One region of the Nonomuraea sp. NPDC001636 genome, then DNA from elsewhere that is predicted to be linked to it. Evidence: riboswitches for the same ligand, from Rfam matches in the RefSeq annotation. Region 1 holds a riboswitch; each other region holds the start of a gene.

Region 1 (7,532 bases):
CGACGCCTATCCCGAGCTGCGCCCGTCGGGCCCGGGGTTCGACGGGGCCTTCGACGGGCGCTACTTCAAACGCAAGCGCCTGGAGACGCTGGGGCTGGCCGAGCCGCCGTCGGCGCTGTCCAGGCTGCGCAGGAAGATCAGGTCAGCGATCTGAGGTAGCGGCGCACCCGCCGCTTGGCCCGGTAGCCCGCCCGCAGCATCGTGGGCGGCACCTCCACCCGCAACCTGGCCCGGCGGCGGGCCGCGGCGTGCTCGGGGCCGTCCAGCAGCGAGCGAGCGGGCGGGCGCGTCCCGTCCGCGGCCAGGGCGGTCAGCCGGGCCGCCCAGTCGTCGCGGCCGGCCGGGTGGAAGTAGTTGGCCTCGCACCAGCGCGGCTCGGCCGTGCGGAAGTCGCCCAGGGCCAGGTCGTCGAGCGTGCCGAGCAGGCCGCTGCCCTCGAACACCAGGTTGATCATCTCGGCGCTGACGCCGAAGTCGCTCAGCACCAGCGACGGCACGCCCATGGCGACGGCCTCCAGCGCGGCCGTCGAGCTGACCGTGACGAACCCGGCCGCCCGCGACAGCTGCTCGTGCATCGACCCGGCCGCGAACGTCAGCCTGCCCGGCTCGCCCATCTCGCGCCACAGCCGCTGGTAGTGGTGGCGTTCGTTGTGGGTCTGGCGCTCGTGCTCCAGGGCGCGCAGCTTGACCACGACCTCCAGGCCGGGCCGGCGGGCGGCCAGCTCGGCCAGCGCCGTCAGCACCCGCTCGCGCTCCTCCCGCGCCCGCGGCACCTTGGCCTGGGTGGCGAACACGACCCGGTCGCCGCCGCCGGACACCGCGCCGGGCCGCAGGAACGGCAGCCGGGCCAGCCCGACCGCCCCTCCCCCGCCGAGCCGGCCGGCGATCTCGGAGAACTCGGCCACCTCGCGCTCGCTGTGCACCACGAACAGGTCGCAGCCGCTGCGGAACAGCCACGCCTTCTCCGTGGCCGGCACCGAGATGCCGGGCAGCCCGCTGACGAACACCGGCCGTGCCCGGCCCGCCGGCCGCAGCCCGGCCAGCACGTCGGCCACCAGGACGTCCACCACCGGGCCCGTGCAGCCCACCAGGACCGCGTCGGGCCGGGTGCGCTCGGCCAGGCGGCGCAGCGAGCGCGCCGACAACACCGGGGGCGCCGCGCGCCCGCCCACCGCCGCCGCGATCTGCTCCGGCGAGGGCGCGATCGGCGTGCGCACCACCACCAGCTCGCTCTCGCAGCCCGCGGGCAGGTCGTCGAGCAGGCAGGCCGCCCACTTCAGATACGAGTCGGAGTCGGCTACCGCCAGCACCCTCACCTGGAAGCTCCTGTCAAATGCGATCGCAGGCCGGGGGCCGCCCTGCTGGTCCACCAGTCGTCGGGAACGTCCACCGGCTCGACCTCGACGCCGCGCGGGCCGAGCAGCACCCGCAGCGAGGTGATCGCGGTCGAGGGCAGGCTGAGCACCCGCTGGCCGGCGTCGAGGCCGCGCAGCGTCAGCTCGGCCGGCACGCCCGCGTCGTGCACGGTGATGCCGGGACGCTCGCCGATCAGCGCCAGGTCCACGGGGTCCTCGCGGCGGTGCGGGTAGTAGGCCAGCGGCTCGCGCCCGGCCAGGTCGGTCAGCCAGCGCAGGTAGTGGTCGCGGTGGACCAGGCCGTTGCGGACCAGGGACGTGCCGAGGACGACCGTGCGCTCGGCGGGCCCCTGGGCGCTCGGCGGCTGGGCGCGCAGCCAGGCGAAGTCGTGGCGGACGAGGTCGACGCCCGCCCCCCGGACGGCGGCGGCCAGCTCGTCGGGGACGGGCAGGGCGGTGAAGACCGACACCCGGCTCATCCGCAGCCGCAGCGCGGCGGCCAGGCCGAGCAGGGCGCGCGCCCGCGAGGGGGCCGCCCGCGCCCGCAGCAGCGGCCGGAACGGCCCGGCGGCCAGCAGTTCGAGCAGCCTGAGCGTGGCCAGGCCGTCGTCCACGACGACGATGCGGCCGGGGTCGGAGGTCAGCCAGCGCATCTGGACCTTGCCGGAGAACGCGTCGCCCACGGCCTGGACGCGGCGCGGCATGCGCTCGCGCGGCTCGTCCAGCACCAGGCCGGCGGGCAGGCCGAGGCGGCGCAGTTCCTTGCGGGTGGCGCGCAGCGGGCGCAGGCCGGCGCGCGGCACGACCACGGTGTCCGGGCCGAGCAGCCCGGCATGGTGGGCCTCGACGGCGCACAGCATCTGGAGCGGAGACTCCACCCAGGCCGACGCCTGTCTGACCACTCTGTTTCCCCCAGCCGGTGGATAGCCTTGCACGACCCGCCTCAAGGTAGCCCGGCCTGCTTAAGCCGCAAGAAACGACACGTGAACAATGGAGGGTATGAACTCGCTGATGCTCAACACCGACGGTGTGCAGATACCACAGCTCGGCTTCGGCGTCTGGCAGGTCTCTGCCGACGACGCCGAGCACGCGGTGACGACCGCGCTGCGCGCCGGATACCGGCACGTCGACACCGCCGCCGCCTACGAGAACGAGGAGGGCGTCGGCCGGGCCGTGCGCGCCGCCGGGGTGCCACGGGAGAAGGTGTTCGTCACCACCAAGCTGTGGAACGGCGACCACGGGCGCGCCGAGCAGGCCTTCGACGAGAGCCTGGCCCGCCTGGGCCTCGACTACGTAGATCTTTTCCTGATTCACTGGCCGGTCCCGGAGCAGGACAGGTACGTGCAGGCCTGGCGGGCGCTGGAGAAGATCTATCGGGACGGCCGGGCCAAGGCCATCGGGGTCTCCAACTTCACGGTCGCCACCCTGACCCGGCTGATGGAGGAGACCGACATCACGCCGTCGATCAACCAGATCGAGCTCCACCCGTACTTCCAGCAGCGCGAGATGCGGGCCTTCCACGAGGCCAACGGCATCCTGACCGAGGCGTGGAGCCCGCTCGGGCAGGGCAAGGGGCTGCTGGCCGACCCGGCGCTGCGCGTGCTGTCGGAGAAGTACGGCAAGACGCCCGCCCAGATCGTGCTCCGCTGGCACCTGCAGCTCGGCAACGTGGTGATCCCCAAGTCGGTCACGCCGTCGCGGATCGAGGAGAACATCGACGTGTTCGACTTCATCCTCGACACCGAGGACATGGCGGCCATCGGCGCGATGAACGCGGGGCGGCGGATCGGGCCCGACCCCGACTCGTTCAACCTGACCTGAGCGCTCTACGATCTCGGTCGTGCGAGATTTCACCTGGGGAATAGCGGCGACCGGCGGCATCGCGCGTACCGTGGGGTCGGCCATCGTGGCCGAGCCCGGCATGCGGGTGGCCGCCGTCGGCTCGCGGAGCCCGCTCAGGGCGCGGGCGCTGGCCGACGAGCTGGGCGCGGAGTCGGCCTACGGCTCCTACGAGGCCCTGTGCGCCGATCCGGCCGTCGACGCGATCTACGTCGCCACGCCGCACGCCCAGCACCTGGAGGTGGCCGAGGCCGCCATCGCGGCGGGCAAGTCGGTGCTGTGCGAGAAGCCGCTGGCGGCCGACGTGGCCGACGCCGAGCGCATGGTGGCGCTGGCCCGCGCGGCCGGGGTCTTCCTCATGGAGGCCATGTGGATGCGCTTCAACCCGCTCATCCAGCAGGTGGCGGCCGATCCGCGCTTCGGTGAGATCCGGTCGGTGCGGGCCTCGTTCGGCTTCGCGCTGCCCTATGACCCCGCCCACCGGCTGTGGGCGCCGGAGCTGGGCGGCGGGGCCCTGCTCGACCTGGGAATCTACCCGTTCGGGCTGGCCCAGCTGCTGCTCGGCATGCCCGCGGAGCTGCGCATGGCCGGCTCGCTGGCGCCCAGCGGGGTCGACGCCGAGGCCGGCGGGCTGCTGCTGTACCCAGGCGGGCGGCGGGCGCTGGTGGACGTCTCGCTGCTGGCGCATCATGCCAACGACGCGAGCGTGGTGGGCACGTCGATGCGGGCCGACATCCTGGCGCCGTTCTGGGCGCCGCGGCGGGTGCTGCTGTCGGGGCCGTCGATGGAGACGGAGGAGCTGGTGCTCGACCCGGCCGACAACGGTTACGCGGGCGAGCTGCGCGAGGTGCGCACGGCCACGATCGAGGGCCGCACGGAGAGCGCGATCATGCCCCTTGACGAATCCCTTGCCATGATGGGGCTTCTGGCCGAAGCGCGGGCGCAACTCTCCTAGCTGGACCTTTAGCCACTTGCCTGACTCTTGCCCGATGTATTACCTTGTGGGGCATCTCGCGGCAGACGTCCGGTTTGTCCGGCTTTGTCCAACCATCGCACGACATTTCACAGGATCGTCCTGTGACCGCTGAATCCGCCTCCGGGCGGAACCGGGGACCCACGTCCTTTGGGGTGAATCGGCACTTCGGTGCCGTAGGGCAGCTTCCACGTCCGAACCCGTCAGCTAACCCGGTAAGCGGCATGGAAGCAAGGAGTTAATGCCCTCGATGGCCAAGCACCGTCCCATCCGTGCCCCGAAGATCACCTACGCCCACGCCGCGCTCGGCGCGGCCATCCTCGCCTCCGCCATCGGCGGCCACGCCACCGCCGCCGCCGCCGACAGCGCCGGCCCGGCCGCCGCGGCCGGCCACTCGGCCGTCGCGCCGCAGGCCGCCGCCCAGACCCGCAAGGCGGAGGAGACCCAGGTCAACGTCACCGCCCAGCAGGTCCTGGCGATGGCCAAGGCCCAGGTCGGCACCTCCGAGAACGCCTACGGCGGCGGCACCAAGTTCCAGAAGTGGTACGCCGACTCCCAGCGCGCCGCCGAGACCATCGCCCGCGACGGCGGCACCCGCGCCATGTACCTGAATGCCCCCTGGTGCTCGATCTTCGTCTCCTGGGTCGGCGAGCAGACCGGCGCCCGGCCGCAGGTCGGCTGGGACGCCTGGACCGTCGCCCACGCCAAGTGGTTCGCCGCCAACGACCGCTGGGGCGCCGAGGCCAGGCCCGGCGCGGTGGTCTTCTTCTCCTGGGGCGGCAGCAAGAGCCTGGACGCCATCCAGCATGTCGGCTTCGTCGTCAAGGACAACGGCGACGGCACCATCTCCACGATCGAGGGCAACACCGGCAACGGCAAGGTCGAGGAGCGCGTCCGTCCGAAGTCGCAGGTCGTCGGCTACGGCTACCCGCAGTACGCCAGCTGACCTCCGCGCCGCTCCGAGCGCGCGTCCCGCACGAGGGGCGCGCGCTCGCCGCGTCTCAGGGCCGGACCGCCACCAGCGAGTAGAGGATCGGCAGGTGCGAGTCCCCGAACGGGAACCGGTACCGGCCGTCCGGGCCCTCGGGCAGCAGGCCGCGCGGGTCGAGGTCGGTCTCGACGTGCTCGCCCAGCTCGGCCACCGTGAACCCGGCCCGCGCCGCCGCCGTGACGATCTCGCCCACCGAGTACGGGTACTCGACCGCCTCGTGCGTCTCGGTCACCACCGCGGCGTCGGCGTACGTGCCGGTCACCGTCTCCCGGTGGGCCTGGCCGCCGCCGTAGGGCCAGTCGGCCACCAGCGGGTCGAGCGAGGCCACCGTCTGGTAGGCCGGATGCAGGTCGACCAGCACCAGCCGCCCGCCCGGCCGCAGCGCCATGGCCGCGCCGCGCATCCAGCCGTCCAGGTCGCCGATCCAGCACAACACGCCGTACGTGGCCACCGCCACGTCGAAGCCGCCGGCCAGCTCCGCCGGCAGCCGCTGCGTGTCGGCCTCCACGAACGTGGCCGCCAGCCCGGCCCTGGCCGCCAGGTCGCGGGCGCGCGCGACCGCCACCGGGGAGAAGTCGACGCCGGTCACCCGCGCACCGAGACGTGCCCAGCTCAGCGTGTCCAGGCCGAAGTGGCACTGCAGGTGGAGCAGGTCCCGGCCGGCGACGTCGCCGGCCAGGCGGCGTTCGAGCGGGTAGAGGGTCTGCCGGCCGGCGAGGAAGGCGTCGACGTCGTAGAACCGGTCGGCCGCGGTGGAGCCGTGGACGCGGGCGCGCTCGTCCCACAGGGCCCGGTTGGGGACGGAGGCGTCTGGTGCGGGTCGGGGCATGGGGCGAGGATGGCACATCGGCCACCCGCCCGCACGACCGGTACGGTGCCCTGGAAGCGGACGGCCCGCGCCCGCGTGTCGATCCGGCCGGCGCCCGTTCGACGCTTCGGCGAGGCCGGCTCCGCCCCGGGGCCGCGGACGGAAGGGACGGCAGGATGAAATTCATGATCGTCGGCAAGGCCAACGGGGAGACCGAGGCCGGGGCGCTGCCCAGCCAGGAGCTCGTCGACAACATGCACGCCTACAACGAGGCGCTGGCCAAGGCCGGGGTGCTGCTGGCCGCCGAAGGGCTCTACCCGAGCTCGCAGGGCGCGCAGATCGCCTACAGCGGCGGCCGGGCCACGGTGATCGACGGCCCGTTCGCCGAGGCCAAGGAGCTGATCGCGGGGTTCTGGCTGATCCAGGTGAAGTCCAGGGAGGAGGCTCTGGAATGGGCCATGCGCGTGCCCGTCCCGGAGGGCTATGACGGGATCGGCCTGGACGTGTGGCGAGTGTACGACGCCTCCGACGCGCCCGACGCGGCCTCGTCCGACCCGGCGGAGGTCGAGCGGGAGAGGGCCATGCGCCGGCGTCTGGGCGGGCGGGAGAGCTGACCTCGGCTTGCGGACCCCGGACGGTGCTGGTGTCATGAGCCGGTGATGGCTTCCGACACCCACCGGGCGATCGAGGCGGTCTGGCGGATCGAGGCGCCCCGGCTCATCGCCGGCCTGGCCGGGCTGGTCCGCGACGTCGGCCTGGCCGAGGAGCTGGCCCAGGACGCGCTGGTCGCGGCCCTGGAGCAGTGGCCGGAATCGGGCGTGCCACGCAACCCGGGCGCCTGGCTGATGACGGTGTCCAAACGCCGCGCCGTCGACCTGATCCGCCGGAACGAGCGCATGTCCCGCAACCTGGCCGAGCTGGGCCACCGGCTGGAGACCGCCGTGGAGCCGCCCGAGCCCGACGAGATCGAGGACGACCTGCTGCGGCTGGTCTTCACCGCCTGCCATCCGGCGCTGTCGATGGAGGCGCGGGTGGCCCTGACGCTGCGGGTGCTCGGCGGCCTGAGCACCGACGAGATCGCCCGCGCGTTCCTGGTGCCCGAGCCGACCGCCGCCCAGCGGATCGTGCGGGCCAAGCGCACCCTGGCCGACCGGAAGATCCCGTTCGAGGTGCCGCAGGGCGCCGAGCTGGCCGGACGGCTGTCGTCCGTGCTGGAGGTCATCTACCTGATCTTCAACGAGGGGTACTCGGCGACCGCGGGCGACGACTGGATGCGCCCCGGCCTGTGCGAGGACGCGCTGCGGCTGGGCCGCGTGCTGGCCGGGCTGATGCCCGCCGAGCCCGAGGTGCACGGGCTGGTCGCGCTCATGGAGATCCAGGCGTCCAGGGCGGCGGCCCGGGTGGGGCCGTCCGGCGAGCCGGTGCTGCTGCTGGAGCAGGACCGCACCCGGTGGGACCGGCTGCTCATCGGACGCGGGCTGGCGGCGCTGGCACGCGCCGAGAGCCTGGCCGAGGAACGGGCCGCGAGCCTGGCCGAGGAGCGAACCGAGGGCCTGGCTGAGGAGC
Region 2 (7,532 bases), on a different contig from region 1:
CCGCGTGGGCGACCGTCGGGGGCCTGGCGGCCACGCTGCTCATCGGCGCGGTGGCCGGGCTCTACCCGGCCGTGCGCGCCTCCCGTCTGTCGCCGACGGAGGCGCTGTCGGCGCCCTGAGACCAGCGCCCCCGGGTCAGGACAGGGCGGACTCGGGGGCGGGGGAGTAGCAGGTCGTCCTGCCGACGATCCTGACGTTCGGCCCGTCGAGCACGGTGAGCTCGAACGTCAGGTTCGTCCGGGGGTTGCGCACGACGGAGACGACAGGGGTCTCGTCACGCAGGTCGAGATCCTCGACGATCTCGTCGTAGCCCATGTCCTGGAGGGTGTGCAGCAGGCCGTCGGGGGCGTCGGACGCCTCGCCCTCGGCCCGGACGAGCCGGCGCACCTGGCCCGGCACGCACGAGCGGTCTTCGGTCTCGTCGGAGCGGCCGGCCGGTGACACGTGCAGCGCGGCGCTGGTGAGCAGGGTGTCGGTGTCGGCGGTGAGCTGCCTGGCCGCCTCCTCGAAGGAGGACTGGCGGCCGGAGGTACAGGCTGCCGCGACCGCGACGCATACAAGCACCGCGGACAACACGACCGAGCGACCAGCCAGGCGCACGTTGGGACGATATCGGAGATCAATTCCGAGCGCAGCGGGATTAACGCAATATTAATGGCCGATATCAAAAGGGCGTCCGGCCGCGCATTCTCAGGACGGGCCGGATGACAGCCCGTCCAGCTTGCGTTCGATGCGGTCGAGGCGCCGGCACAGGTCCTCCAGGTCGCCGCGTTCGGCGTCCTCCTCCTCGGGGCGCAGGCGGACCAGCAGCGAGCCGCCGGGCTCCAGGCGTACCAGGTCGGTGTCGGCGACGCTCTCGGCCCCCCGGAGCTGGAGCATCACGTTGAGGTCGGCCTGCCGGACGCCCATCCGGCGCAGCGCCGAGGGGATGAAGTGCCCGTCGCGGGCCAGGACGACCGGCGTGCCCTCGAACACCCTGCCGACCGAGGGCACGGTCGCCGCCAGCCGCACCACGACCGAGTTGACCGCCACCAGGATCACCACGCCCACCAGGCCGCCGACCAGCGAGTTGTCCGGGCCGATGATCGCGTTCTGCACGACGTTGCTCATCAGCAGCATGACCACGAAGTCGAAGTTGTTGAGCTGCGCGATGCCGCGTTTGCCGGCGATGCGGAGCAGCACGGCGATCGTCACGTAGACGGCGATCGTCCTGACGGTCTTGTCGGCGACGGAGACCCCCAGGTCGAACAGGTCGCTCACCGGCGCCTCAGCTTGGCGATCAGCCCCAGGTCCTCCACGCAGCGTCCGAGCCCCAGGGCCACCGAGTCGCTGGGCCGCTCCGCGCGCCGCACCGGCATGGACAGCCCCTCCTGCAGCCGCCGGCGCAGACCGGGCAGCAGCGCGCCGCCGCCGACCAGCACCATCCCGCGCTCGCCCAGGTCGGCGGTGAGCTCGGGAGGGCAGCGTTCCATGGTGGACTCGGCGGCCCGCACGATGTGCTCGGCCGACTGGACGGCCACCTCGCGGACCCGCGCCGCGGGCAGCGCCACCGCGCGCTCCTCGCCGGTGCCGGCGTCCCTGCCGCGGATCAGCACGTTCCCGGTCGGCTCCCGCGTCGCGCGCAGCTTGGCCGACTCGGCCTCCCGCTCGTCGGCCAGCAGGCCGTGCTCGTCCTCGACCAGGCGGGCGACGGCGCGGGTCACGGCGTTCCCGCCGCCGCGCACGGTTCCGGCGGCGACCACGGCCCCGCAGGAGAGCACGGCCACCCTGGCGGCGTCCCGGCCGATGTCGACGACCATGTGCCCGGCGCCGTCGCGGACCGGCAGGCCCGCGCCGAGCGCGGCCGCGATCGCGTGTTTGACCAGCAGGATCCCGCGGGCCTCCGCCTCGAAGCCGGCGTCGCGCAGCGCCACCCGCTCGATCGGGGTGAACTCGTCGGGCACGGCCATCACCAGGCGCGGCCGGGGGAAGGGGTGCCGGTGCACCTTGCGCAGGAAGTGCCTGATCATGCGCCGGGCGAGCTCGCCGTCCTGGGGCAGGCCGTCGCTGATCGGCCAGTACGTCTCGACGTCCGTGCCGCCAGCGCCGTCAGCGCCGTCCGCGCCGTCCAGGGCCTCGGCGCCGAAGCCGACGACCCTGCCCGTCTGCCTGTCGCGCAGGACGACCGACGGCTCGTCCAGCACGATGCCCCTGCCCTTGGCGTAGATCCTCGTGCCGGCCGCGCCGAGGTCGATCGCCAGGTCACGACCCAGGAGGCTCATCGCCGTACTGGGAGGTTGAGCATCATGCCTGGGTGTATATCCGGCGCTTCTCCAACGCAACACCAGGAACCGCAGAGTTCCGTTTTACCCTTCGCGCCGCAGGGCGGCCAGGGTCTCGTCGGCCCACGCGATGCCGGAGCGCGCCTGGTGCAGGCCGAGGGACAGCGCGTACTTGCCGAACAGGCCCTCGGGCTGGCAGTCGAGCACCGCGAGGCGGGCCTGGAAGTGGGCCTTGATGCGCTCGACCACGGCGGCGGCCTGCTCGGTGTCGAGCAGGGCCAGCAGGAACGCCTGGAGGGCGGTCTCGCTGCGCACGGTCGCCGACGGGTCGTGGCCCACCAGCCACTCGGTGAGCAGCGCGCGGCCCTCGGCGGTGATGGCGTAGATCTTGCGGCCCCGGGCGCCCTCGTGCTCGACCGTCACCAGGCCGTCGGCGGCCATCTTGACCAGTTCCGGATAGATCTGCGTGTGCCCCGCCTGCCAGACGTGGTTGAGCGAGTGCTCGAACTTCTTGGCCAGGTCGTAGCCGCTGGCCGGGCCTTTGGTGGCGAGCAGGCCGAGGAGCGCGATCCGCAGGGACATGTCCGCCAGCATAGCGAAGGCTTGACATGTCAGCTCTTACATATCAATCTTCACCTGTGACGAATGACATGAAGACCAAGGGCAACGGGCTGGTGTTGCTGGCGGTGCTCGGCGGGATGTTCCTGGCGATGCTCGACCAGACGATCGTCGGCACCGCGCTGCCCCGCATCACCGGCGAGCTGGGCGGCACCCGCCTCTACACCTGGGTGGTCACGGCCTATCTGCTCACCTCCACCGTGACCGTGCCGCTGTACGGCCGGCTCTCCGACCAGCACGGCAGGAAGCCGCTGCTGCTCGTCGGGATGTCGGTGTTCGTCGTCGGATCGGCGCTGTGCGGGCTCGCCCAGGACATGACCCAGCTGATCGCCTTCCGCGCCGTGCAGGGGCTGGGCGCGGGCGCGTTGTTGCCGCTGTCGCTGGCCCTGGTGATGGAGATGTTCCCGCCCGGACGCAACGGCGCCCGCGTGCAGGGCGCGCTCGGCGGCGTGATGGCGTTGACGTACCTGGCCGGGCCCTTCCTGGGCGGGTTGTTCACCGACCACGCGAGCTGGCGGTGGGCCTTCTACGTGAACGTGCCGCTCGGGATCGTGCTGATCGCGATCGTGGTGCTGCGGCTGCCGTTCCGTCCGGGCACCGGCGGCGGGGGCCGGCCGGACTACGCGGGCATCGCGGTGTTCAGCGTCGCCATCAGCGCCCTGCTGCTCGGCCTGACCGAGAAGGGCCTGGACGGCAACTCCTGGACCTCCCCGTCCGTGGCCGGGCCGATCCTGCTGGCGCTGGTCCTGCTGGCCGCGTTCGTGCTGGTCGAGCTGCGGGCGGCGAACCCGGTCATGCCGATGCACCTGTTCCGGGACCGCACGTACACGCTGGTCAACGCGACCTCCTTCTTCACCGCCTTCTGCATGTACGCCGGCGTGGTGTTCCTGCCGCGCTACTTCCAGCAGGCGCTGGGCGTCAGCGCCACCGAGTCCGGGCTGAGGATCTACCCGATGACGCTGGCCATGGTGGCGGGCAGCGCGCTCATGGGCACGCTGATGTCCAGGACGCGCACGTACAAGCCGTGGCTGGTCGGGGCGCCGTTCCTGCTGGTGGCCGGCAGCCTGCTCTGCCTGAACCTCACCGTGCGCACCGACGGCCTGCTGCTGGCCGGATGGATGGCGCTGCTCGGGCTCGGCATGGGGCCGATGTTGTCGGGGCTGACCGTGGCCGTGCAGCAGGCCGTCCCGCCGCGGTACATCGGCACGGCCTCGGCCAACCTCACCTTCTTCCGGCAGATCGGCGGCTCGGTGGCGCTGGCGCTGGCCGGCACCGCGTACACGTCGGTCATCACCACGGACGCGCCCGTCCACGGGCTCGCGGCGGCGCACGCCTCGGCGGCGGCCGTGGTCATCCCGTCGCTGGGCGTGGCGGGCGCGGTGATCGCCCTGGTCGCGCTGGTCATGATGCCCGGCAGGCGGCTGGCGCAGGCGCCCGCGGCGGAAAACAGAGTGGAGGCCGGTTTCGCGTCGTAAGCGACGTCGTGCGAAGCTGTGGATGTCCCCAGAACCAGGAGGTCCTCATGGCGGAAACACCGGAGCCGGAAGTCAGCGAGACTCCCGAGGACGAGATGAAGCGCAAGTTCCGCGAGGCGTTGGAACGCAAGCGCGGGCAGCAGGCCGACTCGGCCGCGGGTGGCAGGGGCGTGGACCCGTCGAAGATCCACGGGGCGCACGGTCCGGCCGCGAGTAAAAGATCCTTCAGGCGCAAGAGCGGCGGCTGAAAGGCCCGATTTAGCAGGGGGTGCGGCATGCCGCGCCCCCTTTCTCTTTACCTCGATAGGTAGATCTTTACCCGGTTCATGACGATTCGTTTGTATTTGTCCGAATCTCTGGGTACGGTCTTAACCAATTACCAGCTGGTGGCGTAGTCCCTACCAGGAGAGGGACGACAGCTGGCGCCGAATCCCGACGTGTCGGGAACCGGGGACCCATCTCATTGGGGTGAATCCGGCCATGTGCCGGTAGGGCATCTCCACGCCCGAACCCGTCAGCTAACCCGGTAGGCGAGATGGAGAGGACTTCACGCATGTACCACCTCGTCGTACCCCCGGACAGTGTAGTGACGACCGCCTGCTGAGCGGTCTCTTCCCTGACTTCCCCCACGCGCCGCGTAACCACCTTTTCGGCGCTCTGCCCGGTTACGCACCGTAGTCACGCGCGTTCCCCCTGTCCCCTCGCGAAGGACTTCACTGCTTCATGTCTCGATTTGGCCTGCGCTCTCTCGCCCTGCTGTCCGTGTCCGCCATGGGCGCGCTGACGATCTGCGCCACCGGCGCCCACGCCGACACCGGCGACGACCAGAAGATCCTGCTCAAGGGTTCCACGAAGGCCTCGTACTTCTGGGACGACTCCTCCGGCCGGGCCGGCGACACCGGTCTGCCCGCCAGCGGCAAGCCCATGCAGAAGGGCCTGGCCGCCAGCCCGAGCTGGCCCCTCATGACCGAGGGTTACGTGACCTACAACGGCAAGAAGATGCCGTTCTTCGTGGGCGACCGCGGCCCCGGCGAGCCCTCCAGCCGTGGCGTCATGCTCGACCTCGACGCCAAGACCTTCGCCGAGCTGACCGGCGGCACCTTCAACCCCGACACGCTCGGCGTGGACGGCAACGGCGGCCAGGGCCACATCAAGATCGACTACGTCATCACCAAGTGGGGCGACGGCAAGGGCAAGAAGAACTACCCCGTGGCCTTCTCCACCGGCGCGTGGGGCAGGTACGACGACAACCCGGCCGAGCCCCCCAAGGTGCTGGCCGACAAGCCCGCCGACGACGCGGCCGGTTCCGCCGGCGGCCAGGTCGGGAAGACCGTCGCGATGGGCGGCACCGTCATGGCCGGCGTGCTCGTGCTGGCCGGCGGCGGCGTGGTGCTCGGCGGCGAGCGCCTGCGCAAGCTCCTCAACGACTGATCCCCGGACAGACCGCTCTTTACGCCTCGCGACCAGAATGACATTCTGGTCGCTGTGATCCAGCGCGCAGCCGCCAACGGCATCGAGATAGCCTACGAGAGCTTCGGCTCACCCGCGGGCAGGCCCCTGCTGCTCATCATGGGGCTCGGCGCCCAGCTCATCCACTGGGACGACGAGTTCTGCGGACTCCTGGCCGAGCAGGGCCACCACGTCGTCAGGTTCGACAACCGCGACGCGGGCCTGTCCACCCATCTCCACGACGAGGGCGTGCCCGCATGGGGTGCGCCCTCGCCGTACGTGCTGGACGACCTGGCCGACGACAGCGCCGGGCTCATGGACGTCCTGGGCCTGCCCGCCGCGCACGTCGTCGGCGCCTCGATGGGCGGGATGATCGCCCAGGCGCTGGCCATCCGGCACCCCGCCCGCGTGCTGAGCCTGACCTCGATCATGTCCACGCCCAGCCCGCAGGCGGCCCCGCCGACCGATGCGGCCGCCGCGGTGCTCTTCGCCAAGCCCGCGACCGACCGCGAGGGGGTCGTCGCCGGCGCGCTGACGACCTGGGCCGTGCTCGGGTCCCCCGGCTGGGAGCTGGACCGCGAACGCGTCACCAGGCTGGCCGGGCTCGCCTTCGACCGCTGCCACGACCCGGCCGGCACGGCCCGCCAGCTCGCCGCCATCATGGCCTCCGGCGACCGCACGTCCGCGCTGGGCGGGCTGAAGGTGCCCGCGCTGGTCATCCACGGCGAGGACGACCAGCTCGTGCCGCTCGCCGGCGGCCGGGCCACGGCCGCCGCCATCCCGGGCGCCCGCCTGGTCACCTACCCCGGCATGGGCCACGACCTGCCCCGCGCCCTGTGGCCCGCGATCGTCGCCGAGATCACCGCCCTCACCGGCTCCGCGACGCCCGCCCGGCCCGAGCCCGCCGCGTGACCCGCCACGTGACCCGCTACGTGACCCGCCGCGGAGCCTTGCCGCGCGGGCCGGTCAGAGCTCCAGCTTCTCCTCGATGACCTTGAGCATGTGCCGGGCCAGGGCCAGGTTGGCCCGGTTGCGGTCGAGGGCGAGGTAGAGGAACAGGCCCTTGCCGCTGCGGCCGGTCAGCGGGCGGATGATGTGGTACTGGGCGGTCAGCGTGATCAGGATGTCCTCGATGCCGTCCTTGAGGCCCAGCGAGTCCATCGTGCGCAGTTTGGCCTTGATGACCTCGGTGTTGCCCGCCGCCGCGACCTGCAGGTCCAGCTCCTTCGAGCCGCCGAGCGTGCCGAGCGCCATGCCGCTGCCGTGGTCGACGATCGCCGCCCCGATCGTGCCGTCGATGCTCATCATCTCTTTGAGGGAGACGTCCATGCCTGCCATGCTTTCCTCCGCTTCGGTGGGGATGGTCAGTGCTTGCGTGCCACGGCGGCCACGGAGGCCGCCGTCTTCCTGCCCTCCAGCCGGAGGAGCCCGACGTTGGCGCCGGGTCCCGCCAGAACCGTGAGGACGATCGTGGGGCCCGCGGCGTAGAAGGCCACGAACCCGGCGGTGCCGGACACGAGGGTCTCCTCGAACGTCCCGCGGCCCGCCATGGTCAGCATCCGGCCGCTCATCGCGAGCAGCGCCGCCGACAGCGCCGCCACCTGCTCGCCGGTGTCTCCTTGCAGGTCGCAGGCGATCCGCAGGCCGTCGACGGTGCACGCGACGCTGCCGGTGACGTCCGGCGTGCGGCCGCGCAGGAGCTCCATCTCCGCCAGGACCTCTTGCCGTA
Region 3 (7,532 bases), on a different contig from region 1:
TCGCGTTCCCTGGCGCCGACGAAGCTGTTGCTCACCAGGCCCGTGCGGTAGCGCGGACGCAGGGCGCCCAGGTACGCCATGAGCTCGGTGTTGGGCGTGCCGAGGTACTCCGTCCAGACGTCGGCCATGAACGCCCCGGCGTGCGCCCCGAGCACCTTGGCCACCTCGGCGCCGGCCTGCTCCTCCGTCATCTCGCCGACCGCCCCGGCCAGCCAGGTCGGCTCCAGCTGGGCGTCGATGTGCCCGGCGGGCAGGCCGAGCTTCTCCTCCCATCTGGCCGTCACGCCCAGGGACGGCGTCAGCTCCAGCACCCCGCCGATGTCGAACACGACCGCATCGATTTTCATATGCTCCTCCTGTGAAGTGTTTCAACCAAGGTAAAGAAGGAACGTGTCGGCGTCCAGACCCTTGACGGCCCACAGGGGCGGCTCAAACTGAAACGGTGATCCCTGGCAACTGGTACAACATCGTTCCCGATCTTCCCGTGCCGCCTCCGCCGCCGCTGCACCCCGGCACCCGCCGTCCCGTCGGGCCGGACGACCTCGCGCCGCTGTTCCCCATGGAACTCATCGCGCAGGAGGTCAGCGGCGACCGCTACGTGCCCATCCCCAAGGAGGTCATCGACGTCTACCGGCTGTGGCGGCCGACGCCGCTGATCAGGGCGCGCCGGCTGGAGAAGGCCCTCGACACGCCGGCCCGCATCTACTACAAGTACGAGGGCGTCTCACCGGCCGGGTCGCACAAGGCGAACACCGCCGTGCCGCAGGCGTACTACAACGCCAAGGAAGGCGTGCGGCTGCTGACCACGGAGACCGGCGCGGGACAGTGGGGGTCGGCCCTGGCGTTCGCCTGCGCCCAGTTCGACATCGAATGCCGGATCTGGATGGTTCGGGCGTCCTACGACCAGAAGCCGTACCGGCGCTCGCTCATGAGCGTGTACGGCGCCACCGTCCACCCCAGCCCCTCGCCCCTCACCGGCGCGGGCAGCAAGGCGCTGGCCGACGACCCCGCCTCCCCCGGCAGCCTGGGGCTGGCGATCAGCGAGGCGGTCGAGGTGGCCGCCGCGAACCCCGAGGCCCGGTACGCGCTCGGCTCGGTGCTCAACCACGTCCTCATGCACCAGACGGTGATCGGCGAGGAGGCCCTGGCGCAACTGCCCGAGCTGCCGGACCTGGTCATCGGCTGCACCGGCGGCGGCTCCAACTTCGCCGGCCTGGCCTTCCCCTTCCTGCGGGAGAAGCTGGCCGGACGGATCGGCACCCGGTTCAGGGCCGTCGAGCCGGCCGCCTGCCCGTCGTTCACCCGTGGCGTGTACGCCTACGACTTCGGCGACACCGCCGGGCTGACGCCGCTGCTCAAGATGCACACCCTGGGGCACTCCTTCGTCCCCGACCCGATCCACGCCGGCGGGCTGCGCTATCACGGCATGGCGCCGCTGCTGTCCCACATGTACGAGCTGGGGCTGTTCGAGGCGGTGACCCGTACCCAGAGCGAGTGCTTCGAGGCGGGTGTGCGCTTCGCGCGGACCGAGGGCATCGTCCCGGCCCCGGAGCCCACGCACGCGCTGGCCGAGACCATCGCCGAGGCGCTGCGCTGCAAGGAGAGCGGCGAGGAGAAGGTGATCCTCACCGCGCTGTGCGGGCACGGCCACTTCGACCTGGCCGCCTACGACCGCCACCTGGCCGGCGAACTGGAGGATTACTCGCTGCCGCAAGAGCGCCTCGACCAGGCGCTCACCGAGCTGCCCGGCTGAGACGACACGGGTGGCCGCGAGACCCGCGGCCACCCGTGTTCAGTTGGCGTTCGGGCGCTTCCTGTGGTTCGCCTTCTTCTTCTTGCGCCCCCTGCCCTTGCGTGCACGCTTCGCCATGGGCTCACCTCCTGCGGTCGGGATCGTGACCTTCAAGGTCTCCCCTGCCCGCGGGTCGCACAAGCGATACGCCGTGACCTAACATTCCTCAACAAAGTCGTGTCATAATTTGGTGGAATCTGTTGGAAGGGGTGGGCGTGCTCGCACAGCAGCGTCAGCAGACGATCCTCGAACGCGTGCGCAGCAGCGGCGGCGTCCGGGTGGCCGACCTCGTGCGCGAGCTCGGCGTCTCCGACATGACGATACGCCGCGACCTTGAGGTGCTGGCCGAGCGCGGGCTGCTGGAGAAGGTCCACGGCGGCGCGACGGCCCTCGGCCCCGGCTCGACCGAGGAGCCCGGCTTCACCGCCAAGTCCGCCCGCCAGCAGCAGGAGAAGGAGGCCATCGCGCGGCACGCGGCCACCCTCGTCCGGCCGGGCACCGCCGTGGCGCTCTCCGCCGGCACCACCACGTGGGCGCTGGCCCACCACCTGGTCGCGGTGGCCGAGCTGACCGTGATCACCAACTCGATCCCCGTCGCCGAGGTCTTCCACCGCAACCCGCGCGCCGACCGCACGGTCGTGCTGACCGGCGGCGTGCGCACGCCCTCCGACGCGCTCGTCGGCCCCGTGGCGGTGGCGGCCATCCGCCGACTGCACGTGGACACGCTCTTCCTCGGGGTGCACGGCATGAGCCTGCGCGCCGGGTTCACCACGCCCAACCTGCTGGAGTCCGAGACCGACAGGGAGCTGGTGGCCGCGGCGCACCGGCTGGTGGTCCCCGCCGACCACACCAAATGGAACACGGTCGGCATCAGCACGATCGCCGAGCTGACCGAGGCCGACGTGGTCATCAGCGACGCGGGGCTGCCCGAGGAAGCACGCACCGAGCTGGCCGAACGGGCCGGAGAACTGATCATCGCGGAGGGCACGCCTTGAAGCGCACCATCACCCACCTGGCAGACGGCCGAGAGCTGATCTACTTCGACCGGCGCGACGACGCCGACCGGAGCGCGATCGACCGGCGGCCGCTCGACCCGCGGCCGGTGGCCTCCGAGCTGCGCTACGACCCGCTGACCGAGGAGTGGATCGCGATCGCCGGCCACCGGCAGACGCGGACGTTCCTGCCGCCGGCCGACGAGTGCCCGTTGTGCCCGTCGTCCGCCACGCGGGCGTCGGAGATCCCGGCCCATGACTACGACGTGGTGGTGTTCGAGAACCGCTTTCCCTCTTTCTCCGGAAATTTTGGGACTTACGGGGATGTCGGCGGCCTGAGTGAGGTGCGGCCGGGTGTCGGACGATGCGAGGTGGTCTGCTTCACCTCCGACCACTCCTCCTCCTTCTCCAGGCTCTCCAACGCCCAGGTCCGGCTGGTCATGGAGGCGTGGGCCGACCGCACGGCCGAGCTGTCCGGCATCGAGGGCGTCGAGCAGGTCTTCTGCTTCGAGAACCGGGGCGAGGAGATCGGCATCACGCTCCCCCACCCGCACGGGCAGATCTACGCCTACCCCTACGTGACCCCGCGCACCAAGGTCCAGCTCGGGGCCGCCGCGCGGCACACGGGTGGCAACCTGTTCGCCGACGTGCTGGCCGCCGAGCAGGCCGCCGGCACGCGGGTGGTGGCCGCCAACGAGCTCTGGACGGCGTTCGTGCCGGCCGCCGCGCGCTGGCCGTTCGAGGTGCACGTGTATCCGCACCGGCAGGTGCCCGACCTGGCGGCGCTGTCGGAGGAGGAGCGGGCCGCGTTCGCGCCGCTGTACACCTCGGTGCTGCGGGCGCTCGACGCGCTGTTCGGGGTGGCGATGCCGTACATCTCGGCCTGGCACCAGGCGCCGGTGCGGTACGGCCGCGAGCTGGCCTACCTGCACCTGGAGCTGTTCAGCATCAGGCGGGCGCCCGGGAAGCTGAAGTACCTGGCGGGCTCGGAGTCTGCCATGGGGGCCTTCGTCAACGACGTGCTGCCGGAGGAGGCGGCACGCATGTTGCGATCACGAATTGATCACTAATTGGTTTCTCATTAAAGTCGCATGACTCGTGATCTACCACTAATATCCCGTTAGACACCGGCCATAACGGTCGTTGTACGCCTAATCCCGGGCGTGTTGCCCGGGAGCCGGGGACCCATCGCATCCGGGGTGAATCCGCGCAAGTGGTAGGGACTGCTCCCGTGCCCGAACCCGTCAGCTAACCCGGCCGGCAGAGGGAGAGGAACAACCACGTGGCGGCTTCGTCCCCCGCGAGTCTTGCCGTCGGTCTCATCACCGCCACCGCCCTGCTCGTCCATCCGGCGGCCGCCACAGTCTCCGGGTCAGCCGCCGTGGCAGCCGCGCCCAAGCCGTCCGAGGCGCAGCTGCGGGCCCAGCTCAAGCAGCTCAACCGCAAGGTCGACAAGCTCATCGAGACGTACAACCTCAAGCGGGTCGAGCTGGCCAAGGCCCAGCAGGCCGCCACCGCGGCCCAGCAGCGGCTCGCCGCCGCCGAGCAGGCGGTGGCCACGGCCGAGCAGCGGGTCGCCGAGATCGCCCGGCTGCGCTACCAGAGCCGCGACGCCTCCCTTCCGGGCTTCATGCTGACCCCGGACGGCGGCGGCGCGGCCGTCCTCGAACAGCTCACCGCCGAGCAGCAGGCGGTCGTGGACAGCGTGGCCAAGGCCCGCGACGACCAGAAGAAGGCCGTCACGGCCGCCGCCACGCTCGCGACGGAGCTGAAGGCAGGCACGGCGGAGGTGGCCGAGCAGCGCGACGACGCCCAGGACGTCATCGACGACATCAAGAAGAAGCTGCAGGACCTCGTGCCGTTCGGGCCGGGCAAGAAGTCCGACGGGAGCTGGGCGCCCGAGCTGCCGTCCGGCTCGGACAACATCACGCCGCGCACCCGGCTGATGCGCGCGCAGGTGCAGAAGAGCTTCTCGCTGCCGTACGAGGTGGGCTGCTTCCGGTCCGGCTCCAGCGGCGAGCACCCGCTCGGCCGGGCCTGCGACTTCATGATGAGCACGGGCGGCACCATGCCGAGCGCCGTCAACAACGCCCTCGGCGACCGCCTGGCCGACTGGGCGCTGAAGAACAAGGCCAAGCTGGGCGTCAAGTACGTGATCTGGAAGCAGCGCATCAACCAGGGCTCGGGCTGGCGCCCGATGTCCGACCGCGGCAGCATCACCGAGAACCACTACGACCACGTGCACATCTCGATGAACTAGCCGCGGACCGGCGGCTCAGCGGATGCCGGCGAGCTTGCCGGGGTTGGTGACCGAGTAGACGGCGGCGATCCGGTCGCCCTCGGGCGTGATGTTCTGCCTGCCGCAGATCCTCGCCGGGCAGCGGCGGCCGGCCGCCGAGAACGACGACGTGGCCGACCTGCGCAGCGCCGGCACGCTGGCCACCGCTCCGGGCGGGCACCCGACCCAGTTGCCGGCGGCCCTGGCGGACACCGTCCTGGACGGGCTCGACGTCACGGCGATCGACTTCGTCCCCGACCCGGCGCAGGCGCCGGCGTTCGTCCAGGCAGCTCCGCCCATGCCGTCGGCGCGCTGCGGGCCCTGCGCCGCGCGGGCGTGCCGCTGCCCGCCGGGACCGACGCCACCCCGTTCGTGCCCGCCCTCGGCGCCGGGCTGCACCGCGAGCTGCGGTTGCTCACCGAGGCCGGGCTCGGCGCCGAGGAGGCGCCGGCCGCCGCGACCAGCGTGCCCGCCCGGCACTTCGGGCTGGCCGACCGCGGCCGGATCGCCCCGGTCTGCGCGCGGACCTGGTGCTGGTCGAGGGCGACGCCACCCGGGACGTCACCGCCGTCGGCGACATCGCCGAGGTCTGGCGTCGCAGCGTGCGCCAGGCCCGGTAGCCCCCGCCCGTGGCGCGCCGGCCGGGTCAGCCGAGCGTGAGGGGGTTGACCAGGTCGGCGTAGACCAGCAGACCGGCCATGATGATCAGCACGAACGCCATCGCGTACGTGAGCGGCAGCACCTTGGCGATGTCGACGTAGCGGGGCTCGGGGCGGCGCATGATCTTGGCGTAGCCGCGCTTGATGCCCTCCCACAGGCCGCCCGCGATGTGGCCGCCGTCGAGGGGCAGCAGCGGGATCAGGTTGAACAGGCCGATCGCCAGGTTGAACCCGGCCAGCAGGCTGACGAAGGTGAACAGCTTGCTCTTGTTGGACATGTCGGAGGCCAGGATCTCGCCGCCGAGCCGGCCCGCGCCCACCACGCCGACCGGGCCCTCGGGGTCGCGCTTGTCGCCGGAGAAGGCGGCGTTCCAGACGCCGACCATCTTCGCCGGCAGGTTGACCATCGAGCCCACGACGCGGCCGGTCAGGTCGCTCATGTAGCCCGGCACCTGCCCGATGCTCTGCTGCTCGAAGACCTGGGAGGGCACGACGCCGAGGAACCCGACGCCCTTGTCGATCTTGGTCTCGTCGGTGGGGTTCGCCATGTCGCGGGCGATGAGGGTGACGTCGAGCGTCATCGGCCTGCCGTCGCGGACGATGCCCAGCTTGACGGGGCCGGCGCCGTGGCCGCGGATCAGGCGGGTGGCGTCCTGCCAGGTCGCGATCTTCTGGCCGTCGAGGGAGACGATGTGGTCGCCGACCTTGACGCCCGCCTTGGCGGCCGGGGTGCGCTCGTCGGTGGGCGCGCACGTCTTGCGCACCTCGGTGGTGGGGATCACGCACGTGTTGGTGTCGGGCGACACGATCGGGGCGGTCTTGGGCAGGCCGATGCCGACCAGCAGGATGCTGAAGAAGATGAAGGCGAGCACGAAGTTCATCGCCGGGCCGCCCGACATGATGATGATCTTCTGCCACCACTTCTTGCGGTAGAAGACGCGGTCCTCGTCGCCGGGCCGCACCTCCTCCATGGCGGCCTCGCGGGCGGTCTCGATCAGACCCTGCCACGGCCCGGTCGACGCGCTCCGCAGCCTGCCGGGAGCGTCACCGGGACGCGGCGGCAGCATGCCGATCATGCGGATGTAGCCGCCGAGCGGCAGCCACTTGATGCCGTACTCGGTCTCGCCCCTGCGGATGGACCAGGCCGTCGAGCCGAAGCCGACCATGTACTGGGTGACCCGGACGCCGAAGATCTTGGCCGGCACGAGATGGCCCACCTCGTGCAGGCCGACGGAGACCATCAACCCCACCAGGAACAGAAGGATCCCGGCGACAAAGAGCCAGTTCATCTACGCGCGCTCCAGGCAGACAGACGGTCTCGACGTTCCCAGACTAGTCGAACTCCGCACATCCCTCGGGCTTGCCCGCACTTTGGTGAATCAACGGACCGCATTGACAGTAAGCGATCAGCCGATCACCCTGGGAGACGATGGAGGGGGACGTCTTGATCCGCATACTCATCGCCGAACACCTGCCCTTGGTGCGACGCGGTCTGCAGGCCACGCTCGAAGCCGAGCCCGACCTGCGGGTGGTCGCCGAGACGGGCAGCCCCGACGGTGTGCTGCCGGCCGCGCGGTCGAGCGCGCCCGACGTCGCGATCGTCGACCTCGACCTGCCCGGCCTGCCGGTCGCCACGCAGCTGACCGAGCAGGTCCCCCGCTGCTCGGTGCTGATCCTCTCCGCCCGGCCGAGCCCCGGCCAGGTGCGCAGGGCGTTCAACGGCAGCGTGCTGGGGTTCATGAGCCTGCGGGTGGCGCCCGAGCGGCTGGCCGAGGGGGTGCGCCAGGTCGCCGCGGGCGGGCGGGCGGTGG
Region 4 (7,532 bases), on a different contig from region 1:
GAACTGGGCCCGCAGATCGTAGGAGGGGAACACCGGAACGGCTTCCGCCGCAGGTGCGAGCCTGGCCACGCACCGCCGCGTCCCGGCGGCCCAGGTGGCGGTGAAGAACAGCGTCTCGCTCGACATGCCGTTGCCGGAGGGCCGCGACAGCTCCGACACCGTGGCGTCCCCGCCGACCCGGCCGCGCAGCCAGCGGGACGCCCGCTCGCGCAGTTCCTCCAGGTCACGTGTGGACGTGCGCATCTGTTCCGTCACCGCTCACCTCCAGGCCGCACCGCTGCCCCGGCTCAGTCGTATACCCCCTACCAAGCGCTTGTCTAGGTTCAAGGGACCGTTACGGTCAGGTACGCAAGAGCCGTACCCTTGTCTGAAAGGGCATGTCACGAAGGGACAAGTGGGATGAGTTCAGCGGGTGAAGGCCTGTCTCGCCCGCTTCCCGAGCAGGTGCGCCTCAACGTCGTCGACCTGGCCGCGCAGGTTCTCGGCACGATGCCCGCCGTCTCCGTGCCGCCGCCGCTGCGCGGCATCGCCAAGTTCGACCCGCGCAAGCGCGCCAAGCTGGGCAGCGCGCCGATCGCCGCGCAACTGGAGAACGACAAGAAGTTCCGCGAACTGGTCGCCGAGTCCGTCGCCGCCGGATGGCCCGAGCTGGTCGCCGCGCTGGCCGAGGGCAGTGTGCCGCCCGCCGCCGACCCCGTGCTGGTGGCTGCCGCAGCCTATCTCACCAGGCCCCCCGGCTGGGCGGAGATGATCGAAACCGCCCGCGCCGACCTGGAGCAGTCCGCCGTGGCGGCCGAGGGGTCCGAGCGCGAGGAGGCCGTGACGCGGCTGCGCGAGCAGCTGGCCGCCCAGAAGACCGCCGCCAAGGAGGAGGCCGACCGGCTGCGCGAGCAGATCAAGGCGGCCCGCGCCGAGAACTCCGATTTGCGGCGCAAGCTCCACGACGCCCGCGAGCGGGCCAAGGCCGCCACCCGCAGGGCCGAGGAGATGGAACAGGCCGCCGACGACGCCCGGCACGCCGCCTCCACCGCCGGCAACGCGGGCGAGGCCGAGCTGCGCCGCCTGCGCGAGCGCCTGGCCGACGTGGAGAGGCAGCTCGAAGCCTCCCGCCGGGCCGCCCGCGAGGGCCGCAGCATCGAGGACGCCCGCATCAGGGTGCTGCTCGACGCCCTTCAGGACGCCTCGGCCGGGCTGCGCAGGGAGCTGGCGCTGCCCACCACGATCAGCAGGCCCGCCGACTCGGTCGCGGCCAGCACCGGCGAGCGTCCAGGGGTGCGCGGCGTGCCCGCGCGGGCCCTGGCCGACGACGACCCGCAGCTCCTCGACCAGCTCCTGGCGCTGCCGCAGGTCCACCTGATCATCGACGGCTACAACGTCACGAAGACCGGCTACGGCACGCTCACCCTCGCCGACCAGCGCAACCGGCTGATGACCGGCCTCGGCGGGCTGGTCGCCCAGACCCGGGTCGAGGTGACGGTGGTCTTCGACGGCGCCGAGCTCAACGCGCCGGTGCAGGTGGTGGCGCCGCGCGGGGTGCGGGTGCTGTTCAGCGCGCCGGGCGAGATCGCCGACGACCTGATCCGCCAGCTCGTCCGGGCCGAGCCGCCCGGCCGGGCCATCGCCGTCGTCTCCTCCGACCGCGAGGTCGCCGAGTCCGTACGCCGGATGGGTGCCAGACCGGTTCCGTCGGGTCTGCTGCTGCGCCGGTTGGGCCGCGCATAAGTTACGAATTAGCACTATTGGCAAGACCCCACCCGCCACTTCTGTACTATTTCGCCCCAGGTGTAATCCCTGGGAGGCGACGCTGTGAGGTTTGGCCGGGTGACGGTGGCCGCGGGTCTCGCGATCGGACTGATGACGGTCCCGATGGGTGCGGCGCTCGCTGATCCCAAGCCCACTCTCAAACAGGCCAAGGCCAAGCTGGAGAAGCTGAACGACAAGGCCGACAAGGTCGTCGACCGGTACAACACGGCGACCGAGAACTATAAGAAGGCCAAGGACGCCTACACCAGGCTCAACGACCGCTACAAGCAGAAGCTGCAGACGGTCGCCGACCTCCGCGCCGAGATCATCAGGGTGGCGGTGGACTCGTACAAGCTGGGCGGGGACGTCACCTCCCTGCCCGGCATGGTCGGCGTCGAGGACCCCGAGAACCTGCTGGCCGGGCTGGCCATGGCCGGGCAGCTCTCGCGCGAGCGGCTGGAGAAGCTGGCCGCCTTCGACCGCGAGAACAAGGGGCTCAAGGCCGAGCGCGACAACGCCGAGACCGCGCTCGCCGACGCCGACAAGGAGCGGGACGCCGTCCAGCGGGAGCGGGCCGAGGTGCTGAAGCTGGTCGGCCAGCAGAAGAAGCTCCTGGACAAGCTGGGGGCCTACAACCCGGGCAACCCCAACAGCACCGGCATCAAGTACACCGGTCCCGCCTCGGGCAGCGCGGCGGCCGTGCTGAACTTCGCCTTCGCCCAGGTGGGCAAGCCGTACATCTACGGGGGCACGGGCCCGCGCGGCTACGACTGCTCAGGGCTGACCCAGGCCGCCTGGCGCGCCGCCGGCGTCTCACTGCCGCGTACGACGTGGCAGCAGTGGGCCTGGGGCGCGAGCCGCAAGGTGGACCTCAAGGACCTCCAGCCGGGTGACCTCATCTTCAGCGAGGGGCTCGGGCACGTCAGCATCTACGCGGGCGGCGGCAAGATCGTCCATGCGCCGCAGACGGGCGACGTCGTCAAGGTCGTCCGCCTGGCCGACTACGGCCGTCCGCTCGTCGGAGCCATCCGCCCCTGACCCGGCCCCCGCCCGAATCGCGGGCGGGTTCGGCGTGCCCATGACCGCTGGGGCGAACGGGACAAACGGCGCGAAAGTGCCCTGACAATCAGGTGTGCCGGGAAGTGTGAGAAGGGTCACAAATCCGTAACGGAACCCTCAGCTCCAACAGGGGTTTCACCCTTTACTTGCACCTTTATCTGATCTTTACAGGCCGTGTCTCCCTTTGCCAAATCTTGACCCCTCGGCGTAGTTTCTGGCGTCGCGGTCAGCAAGCCATGCGCACCGCGGATCGACATCGGTACCCCCGATGCGGACCGAATAAAAATCCAGCGGTCGCCGCCGATATCCCCGTTCAGCACCACCATCGGGCGGCGACCTGCCGAGTCCGTGCAGCCAGGAGGCACGGAGCCGGGGACCCAACGATCCCGTAATCCCCCGGGATCAGGGGTGAATCGGCGCGTCTTCGCGCCGTAGGGCGACTTCCAGGCCCGAATCCGTCAGCTAACCCGGTAGGCGTTCGTGGAAGACACAAGGAGAAATCCTGTCTACCTCCCTGCATAACCCCCGTCTGTCCCGTCTTGCCCTGAGGGGCGTCGCACTCACGATGACCGTGACGGCCGGAGGTGCGGTTCTCCATGCCGTACCGGCCGGGGCGCAGACGGCGAACGAATCGGCCGCCAGGCTCACCGCGGTGTCCAGCACCGCCAAGGCGGCCACCGCCAGGTCGGCCAAGTCGGCGAAGACCGTCAGGTCGGCCAGAGCCGCTCGGCAGACGTCGAAGGCCCGCAGGGCCGTCGCCGTCGCCAAGCACCAGGTCGGCGACCCGTACCGGTACGGGGCCACGGGCCCTGGTGCGTTCGACTGCTCCGGACTCGTCCAGTACGCCTGGAAGAAGGCCGGGGTGCGGCTCCCGCGCGTGGCGAGCAGCCAGTTCGCCCGCATCAAGCGCAAGGTCTCCTGGCGCAATCTCAAGCCGGGCGACCTGATGTTCTTCAACGGGCTGGGCCACGTCGGCATGTACGTCGGCCACGGCAAGATGGTCCATTCGCCGCGGACCGGCGAACGGGTGCGCATCGACAAACTGGGCGGATGGCGGAAGTCGTCGTTCGTCGGCGCGGTGCGTCCCGGCGCGTGACAACGGGCCCCGCCCGGACCCTCCCCGGTCCGGGCCGGGGCCTGTCGCATGCCCGGTCCCGTGCAGAGGCCGGTCCTGTGAAGTGGCCGGTCCCGTGCAGAGGCCGGTCCGGCGAAAGGGCCCGGCGTCGTGAAGGCCCGGCGCCCATGCGGGGCCCGGTATCGCGGAAGGGGCAGGCAGGGGCGTGGGCCTACTAGCATCGGGCCGTGTCCTCGCAGGTGCGTCCGTCCCTCCGCGGGCCGCGTCTGCTCCTCTCGGTCCTGCTGCTGTTGACGGCGGTGCTCGTGATCGCCGACGCGCCGCCCGCCGCCGTCCTGCCCGCCGGGGCGCGCGGGTTGTGGAGCGACGGCGGTCAGGTGGCCCGCGGCGCGCGGTCCGTGGTCGTGGGGCACCGCGCAGAGCCCGCCGTGCTCGCCGATCTGGCCCGCCGCGCCGACCTCGCCGGACGGCGGGTGTCCGCGATGCTCGGCCGGCCGGTGCGCGCGCTGGTCGTCGTGCCGGACTCCGACGCCGAGGCGGCCGGGCTGGCGGGCACGGGCCCGCTGGACGGGCTGGCCGCGGTGGCCGACGGCGCCAGGGTGATCGTCGTGCCCGGCTCGTTCGCCCGGCTCACCCCCACGGGACGCGACGTCGTCCTCACCCATGAGCTCACCCACGTCGCCGCGGGCACCGACGGGCTGCCCGTCTGGCTCTACGAGGGGTTCGCCGACTACGTGGCCTACCGCGACGCCGGGCTCCCCGTCCGGACGGCCGCCGCCGAACTGGCCGCCGACGTACGGGCCGGCCGACTGCCGAGCGAGTTGCCCGGACCTGCGGCTTTCGCCCCCACGGCCGCCGATCCCGGACGGCTCGCGCGGGCGTACCAGGAGGCCTGGATGGCGTGTCGCTTCCTCGCAGACCGGTTCGGTGACGGGACCCTGGTACGGCTCTACCGTGATGCCCGCGTGGCCGGCGTCGATCAGGCGCTCGCCTCCGTGGGGCTCACCGCCGGGACGCTGGCGGCACGGTGGCGCGAGTACGTACGAGAGCAGCTCGCGTGAAGGGGAGGCAGATGAGCGAGCGGAACGACCCGCCCCGGGAAGGGGACGAGCCCGCCGGAGCGGTCGCCAGAGGGGCCGACGAGCCCGGCACGGCGGTCGCGGCGGCGCACGGCGGCGGTGTGGCCATCACGGACGACGGCGGAGACCGCCCCGGCGACGGTACGCCGCGGGAGCCGTCCGGCACCAACGAGCCCCCCGAGTCCCCGGGCCACCCCGACGACCCGGACGATCCGGACGCCCGCCCCGACGCCCGCCCCGACGCGGACGCCGACCCCGACACCGAGGACCCCCGTCACCCCCAACCCCCCACCCCCGACGACCGCCCCCACGCGACCCGCGCCGACGCCCCCGCCGCCGACGCCTCGGCCCCCGCGCAGGCCGCCGAGGGCACGGACGACCCCGGCAAGAGCCCCGAGAACCCCGACGCCCCGAGAACAGGCGGCAAGGACGACGGCAAGGGAACCGGCAAGCTGACGGGGACGGCGGAGCACCTGATCGCCCGCGAACGGCAACGCGCGGAATCCCGCTCCAGGCGCGCCGCCGGCGCCGCCCTGGCCCTGGTCGGCGGCGTGATCCTGGCCGTGGCCGCGTTCACCACCCCCTGGCGGGTCCTGGCGGCGGGCGCGCCCGCCGTCGCCCCCGACCCCGCCCGCGACTTCAGCGCCGCCCAGATCGCCAGGTCGCAGGCGTTCGACGCGGCCACCACCCTGCCCGGCTACATCTCGCTCGGCCTCACGGTCCTGTTCGCCGGGCTGCTGGTCCTGACGCCGTTCGCGGCCAAGGTGCTGGGCGTGCTCAGGGGCCCGTGGTGGGTGCGGGTGCTCCTCGGCGTGGTGGTGCTCACCGCGATCACCGAGCTGCTGAGGTGGCCGCTCGGCATGTGGTTCGAGACGATCCTGCGCGACTACGGCCTGTCCACCCAGGACTGGACGGGCTGGGCCGCCGACCGGCTCAAGAACACCGGCGTCAGCGTGCTGCTGATGGCCGTCATGCTGCTCGCCCTCGTGGCGCTGGCCCGCAAGGTGCGCCGCTGGTGGATCCCGGCCGCCGTGGGCGCGTTCGCGCTCACCCTGGGCGTGTCGTACGTCTACCCGGTGGTGTTCGAGCCGCTGTTCAACGACTTCACCTCCATGCCGCAGGGCTCGCTGCGGACGGAGCTGCTGGCCATGGCCGAGCGGGACGGCGTCCCGGTCGAGGACGTGCTGGTCGCCGACGCCTCGCGGCGCACCACGGCGCTCAACGCGTACGTGTCGGGCTTCGGGGCCACCCGCCGGATCGTCGTCTACGACACGCTGCTCAAGGCGCCGGAGTCGGAGGTCGAGCTGGTGGTCGCGCACGAGCTGGGCCACGCCAAGCACGCCGACGTGCTCGACGGCACGCTGCTCGGCGGCCTGCTGGCCGCCTTCGGGGCGATCGGCCTGTTCCTGCTGGTCGGGCCGCTGCGGCGGCGTACGGGGATCGCCTCGGTGGCCGACCCGCGCGCCATCGGCGTGCTCATGGGGCTGATGACGCTGGCCTCGCTGGTCTCCGACCCGGCCCAGAACCTGATCACGCGGCACGTGGAGGCGCGGGCCGACGTGCACGCCCTCGACCTCACCAGGGATCCGGCCACGTTCGTCGCGATGCAGAAACGGCTCGCCATAACCAACATTTCCGACTTGTCGCCGGATGCGGTGGAATATGTGCTCTATGCCTCCCATCCCTCCAGCCCCGAGCGCATCGCCCTGGCCCGCTCGTGGGCGAGACTGAACGGCGTCCCCGAACCGTGACCGACGTGGTCTTCGTGACGAACGACTTCCCGCCCAGGCCGGGCGGCATCCAGTCGTTCGTGCACGGACTCGCGCTCCGCACGCCGGGCGTGGCCGTCTACGCCCCCGCCTGGCCGGGATGCGAGGAGTTCGACCGGCGTCAGCCGTACCGGGTCGTCCGGCACCCGACGCGGCTGATGCTGCCCACCCCGGCCGTCGCGCGCAGGGCGGCCGGGCTGGTGGCCGAGCACCGCGCCGAGACCGTCGTCTTCGGCGCGGCCGCGCCGCTCGGCCTGCTCGCCCCCCGCCTGCGCGCGGCGGGCGCGCGGCGGGTGGTGATGCTCACCCACGGCCACGAGGCGTCGTGGGCGGGCGCGCCGGGCTTCCGCTCGGTGCTGCGCAGGATCGGCGCGCACGCCGACGTGGTGACCTACCTGGGCGACTACACGCGGCAGCGCCTGGCCGCGGCGATCCCGCCGCACAAGCTCGTCCGCCTGGCGCCCGGCGTGGACGTCGAGCAGTTCCACCCGGGGGCCGCCAAGGCGGCGCTGGGCCTCGACGGCCGGCCGGTGGTGGCCTGCGTGTCCCGGCTGGTCCCGCGCAAGGGCCAGGACCAGCTCATCCGGGCCTGGCCCAGGGTGCTGCGCGCGGTGCCGGACGCGGTGCTGCTGCTCGTCGGCGGCGGCCCGTACCGGTCGCGGCTGGAGCGCCTGGCGGGCGGGCACGAGTCGATCAGGTTCACCGGCACCGTCCCCGCCGCCAGCCTGCCCGGCTACTACGCGGCGGCCGACGTCTTCGCGATGCCCTGCCGCACCCGCTGGAACGGCGTGGACGTCGAGGGCCTCG

Evidence for each region. A riboswitch is a leader RNA that binds a small molecule or an ion and turns the genes downstream of it on or off. The one in region 1 is predicted to bind cyclic di-AMP.
Region 2: linked by a shared signal. The riboswitch ahead of ABT158_RS51285 (hypothetical protein) and the one ahead of ABT158_RS06855 (CHAP domain-containing protein) in region 1 are both predicted to bind cyclic di-AMP.
Region 3: linked by a shared signal. The riboswitch ahead of ABT158_RS33720 (VldE C-terminal domain-containing protein) and the one ahead of ABT158_RS06855 (CHAP domain-containing protein) in region 1 are both predicted to bind cyclic di-AMP.
Region 4: linked by a shared signal. The riboswitch ahead of ABT158_RS14740 (C40 family peptidase) and the one ahead of ABT158_RS06855 (CHAP domain-containing protein) in region 1 are both predicted to bind cyclic di-AMP.

What each region holds. Positions count from the first base shown of each region.
Region 1 covers NZ_JBEOZT010000002.1:677,082-684,613, forward strand. The annotation lists gene ABT158_RS06830 (polysialyltransferase family glycosyltransferase) at 1-154, shown strand, start outside; gene ABT158_RS06835 (DUF6716 putative glycosyltransferase) at 138-1,316, opposite strand; gene ABT158_RS06840 (hypothetical protein) at 1,313-2,257, opposite strand; gene ABT158_RS06845 (aldo/keto reductase) at 2,355-3,176, shown strand; gene ABT158_RS06850 (Gfo/Idh/MocA family protein) at 3,196-4,149, shown strand; cyclic di-AMP (ydaO/yuaA leader) riboswitch at 4,267-4,404, shown strand; gene ABT158_RS06855 (CHAP domain-containing protein) at 4,418-5,113, shown strand; gene ABT158_RS06860 (class I SAM-dependent methyltransferase) at 5,169-5,987, opposite strand; gene ABT158_RS06865 (YciI family protein) at 6,143-6,580, shown strand; gene ABT158_RS06870 (RNA polymerase sigma factor) at 6,626-7,532, shown strand, end outside.
Region 2 covers NZ_JBEOZT010000003.1:186,624-194,155, reverse strand. The annotation lists gene ABT158_RS07955 (ABC transporter permease) at 1-119, shown strand, start outside; gene ABT158_RS07950 (hypothetical protein) at 136-600, opposite strand; gene ABT158_RS07945 (DUF421 domain-containing protein) at 691-1,260, opposite strand; gene ABT158_RS07940 (rod shape-determining protein) at 1,257-2,261, opposite strand; gene ABT158_RS07935 (PadR family transcriptional regulator) at 2,346-2,843, opposite strand; gene ABT158_RS07930 (MDR family MFS transporter) at 2,900-4,354, shown strand; gene ABT158_RS07925 (DUF5302 domain-containing protein) at 4,402-4,602, shown strand; cyclic di-AMP (ydaO/yuaA leader) riboswitch at 4,768-4,902, shown strand; gene ABT158_RS51285 (hypothetical protein) at 5,078-5,785, shown strand; gene ABT158_RS07915 (alpha/beta fold hydrolase) at 5,840-6,715, shown strand; gene ABT158_RS07910 (hypothetical protein) at 6,770-7,141, opposite strand; gene ABT158_RS07905 (roadblock/LC7 domain-containing protein) at 7,168-7,532, opposite strand, start outside.
Region 3 covers NZ_JBEOZT010000022.1:20,974-28,505, forward strand. The annotation lists gene ABT158_RS33700 (HAD family hydrolase) at 1-347, opposite strand, end outside; gene ABT158_RS33705 (TrpB-like pyridoxal phosphate-dependent enzyme) at 443-1,753, shown strand; gene ABT158_RS51340 (50S ribosomal protein bL37) at 1,793-1,870, opposite strand; gene ABT158_RS33710 (DeoR/GlpR family DNA-binding transcription regulator) at 2,008-2,787, shown strand; gene galT (galactose-1-phosphate uridylyltransferase) at 2,784-3,854, shown strand; cyclic di-AMP (ydaO/yuaA leader) riboswitch at 3,923-4,061, shown strand; gene ABT158_RS33720 (VldE C-terminal domain-containing protein) at 4,067-5,044, shown strand; gene ABT158_RS33725 (hypothetical protein) at 5,060-5,542, opposite strand; gene ABT158_RS33730 (M50 family metallopeptidase) at 5,709-7,010, opposite strand; gene ABT158_RS33735 (response regulator transcription factor) at 7,166-7,532, shown strand, end outside.
Region 4 covers NZ_JBEOZT010000006.1:132,042-139,573, reverse strand. The annotation lists gene ABT158_RS14760 (phosphotransferase family protein) at 1-255, opposite strand, end outside; gene ABT158_RS14755 (NYN domain-containing protein) at 400-1,722, shown strand; gene ABT158_RS14750 (C40 family peptidase) at 1,855-2,781, shown strand; gene ABT158_RS14745 (hypothetical protein) at 2,898-3,128, opposite strand; cyclic di-AMP (ydaO/yuaA leader) riboswitch at 3,131-3,294, shown strand; gene ABT158_RS14740 (C40 family peptidase) at 3,455-3,898, shown strand; gene ABT158_RS14735 (gluzincin family metallopeptidase) at 4,105-4,938, shown strand; gene ABT158_RS14730 (M48 family metallopeptidase) at 4,950-6,707, shown strand; gene ABT158_RS14725 (glycosyltransferase family 4 protein) at 6,704-7,532, shown strand, end outside.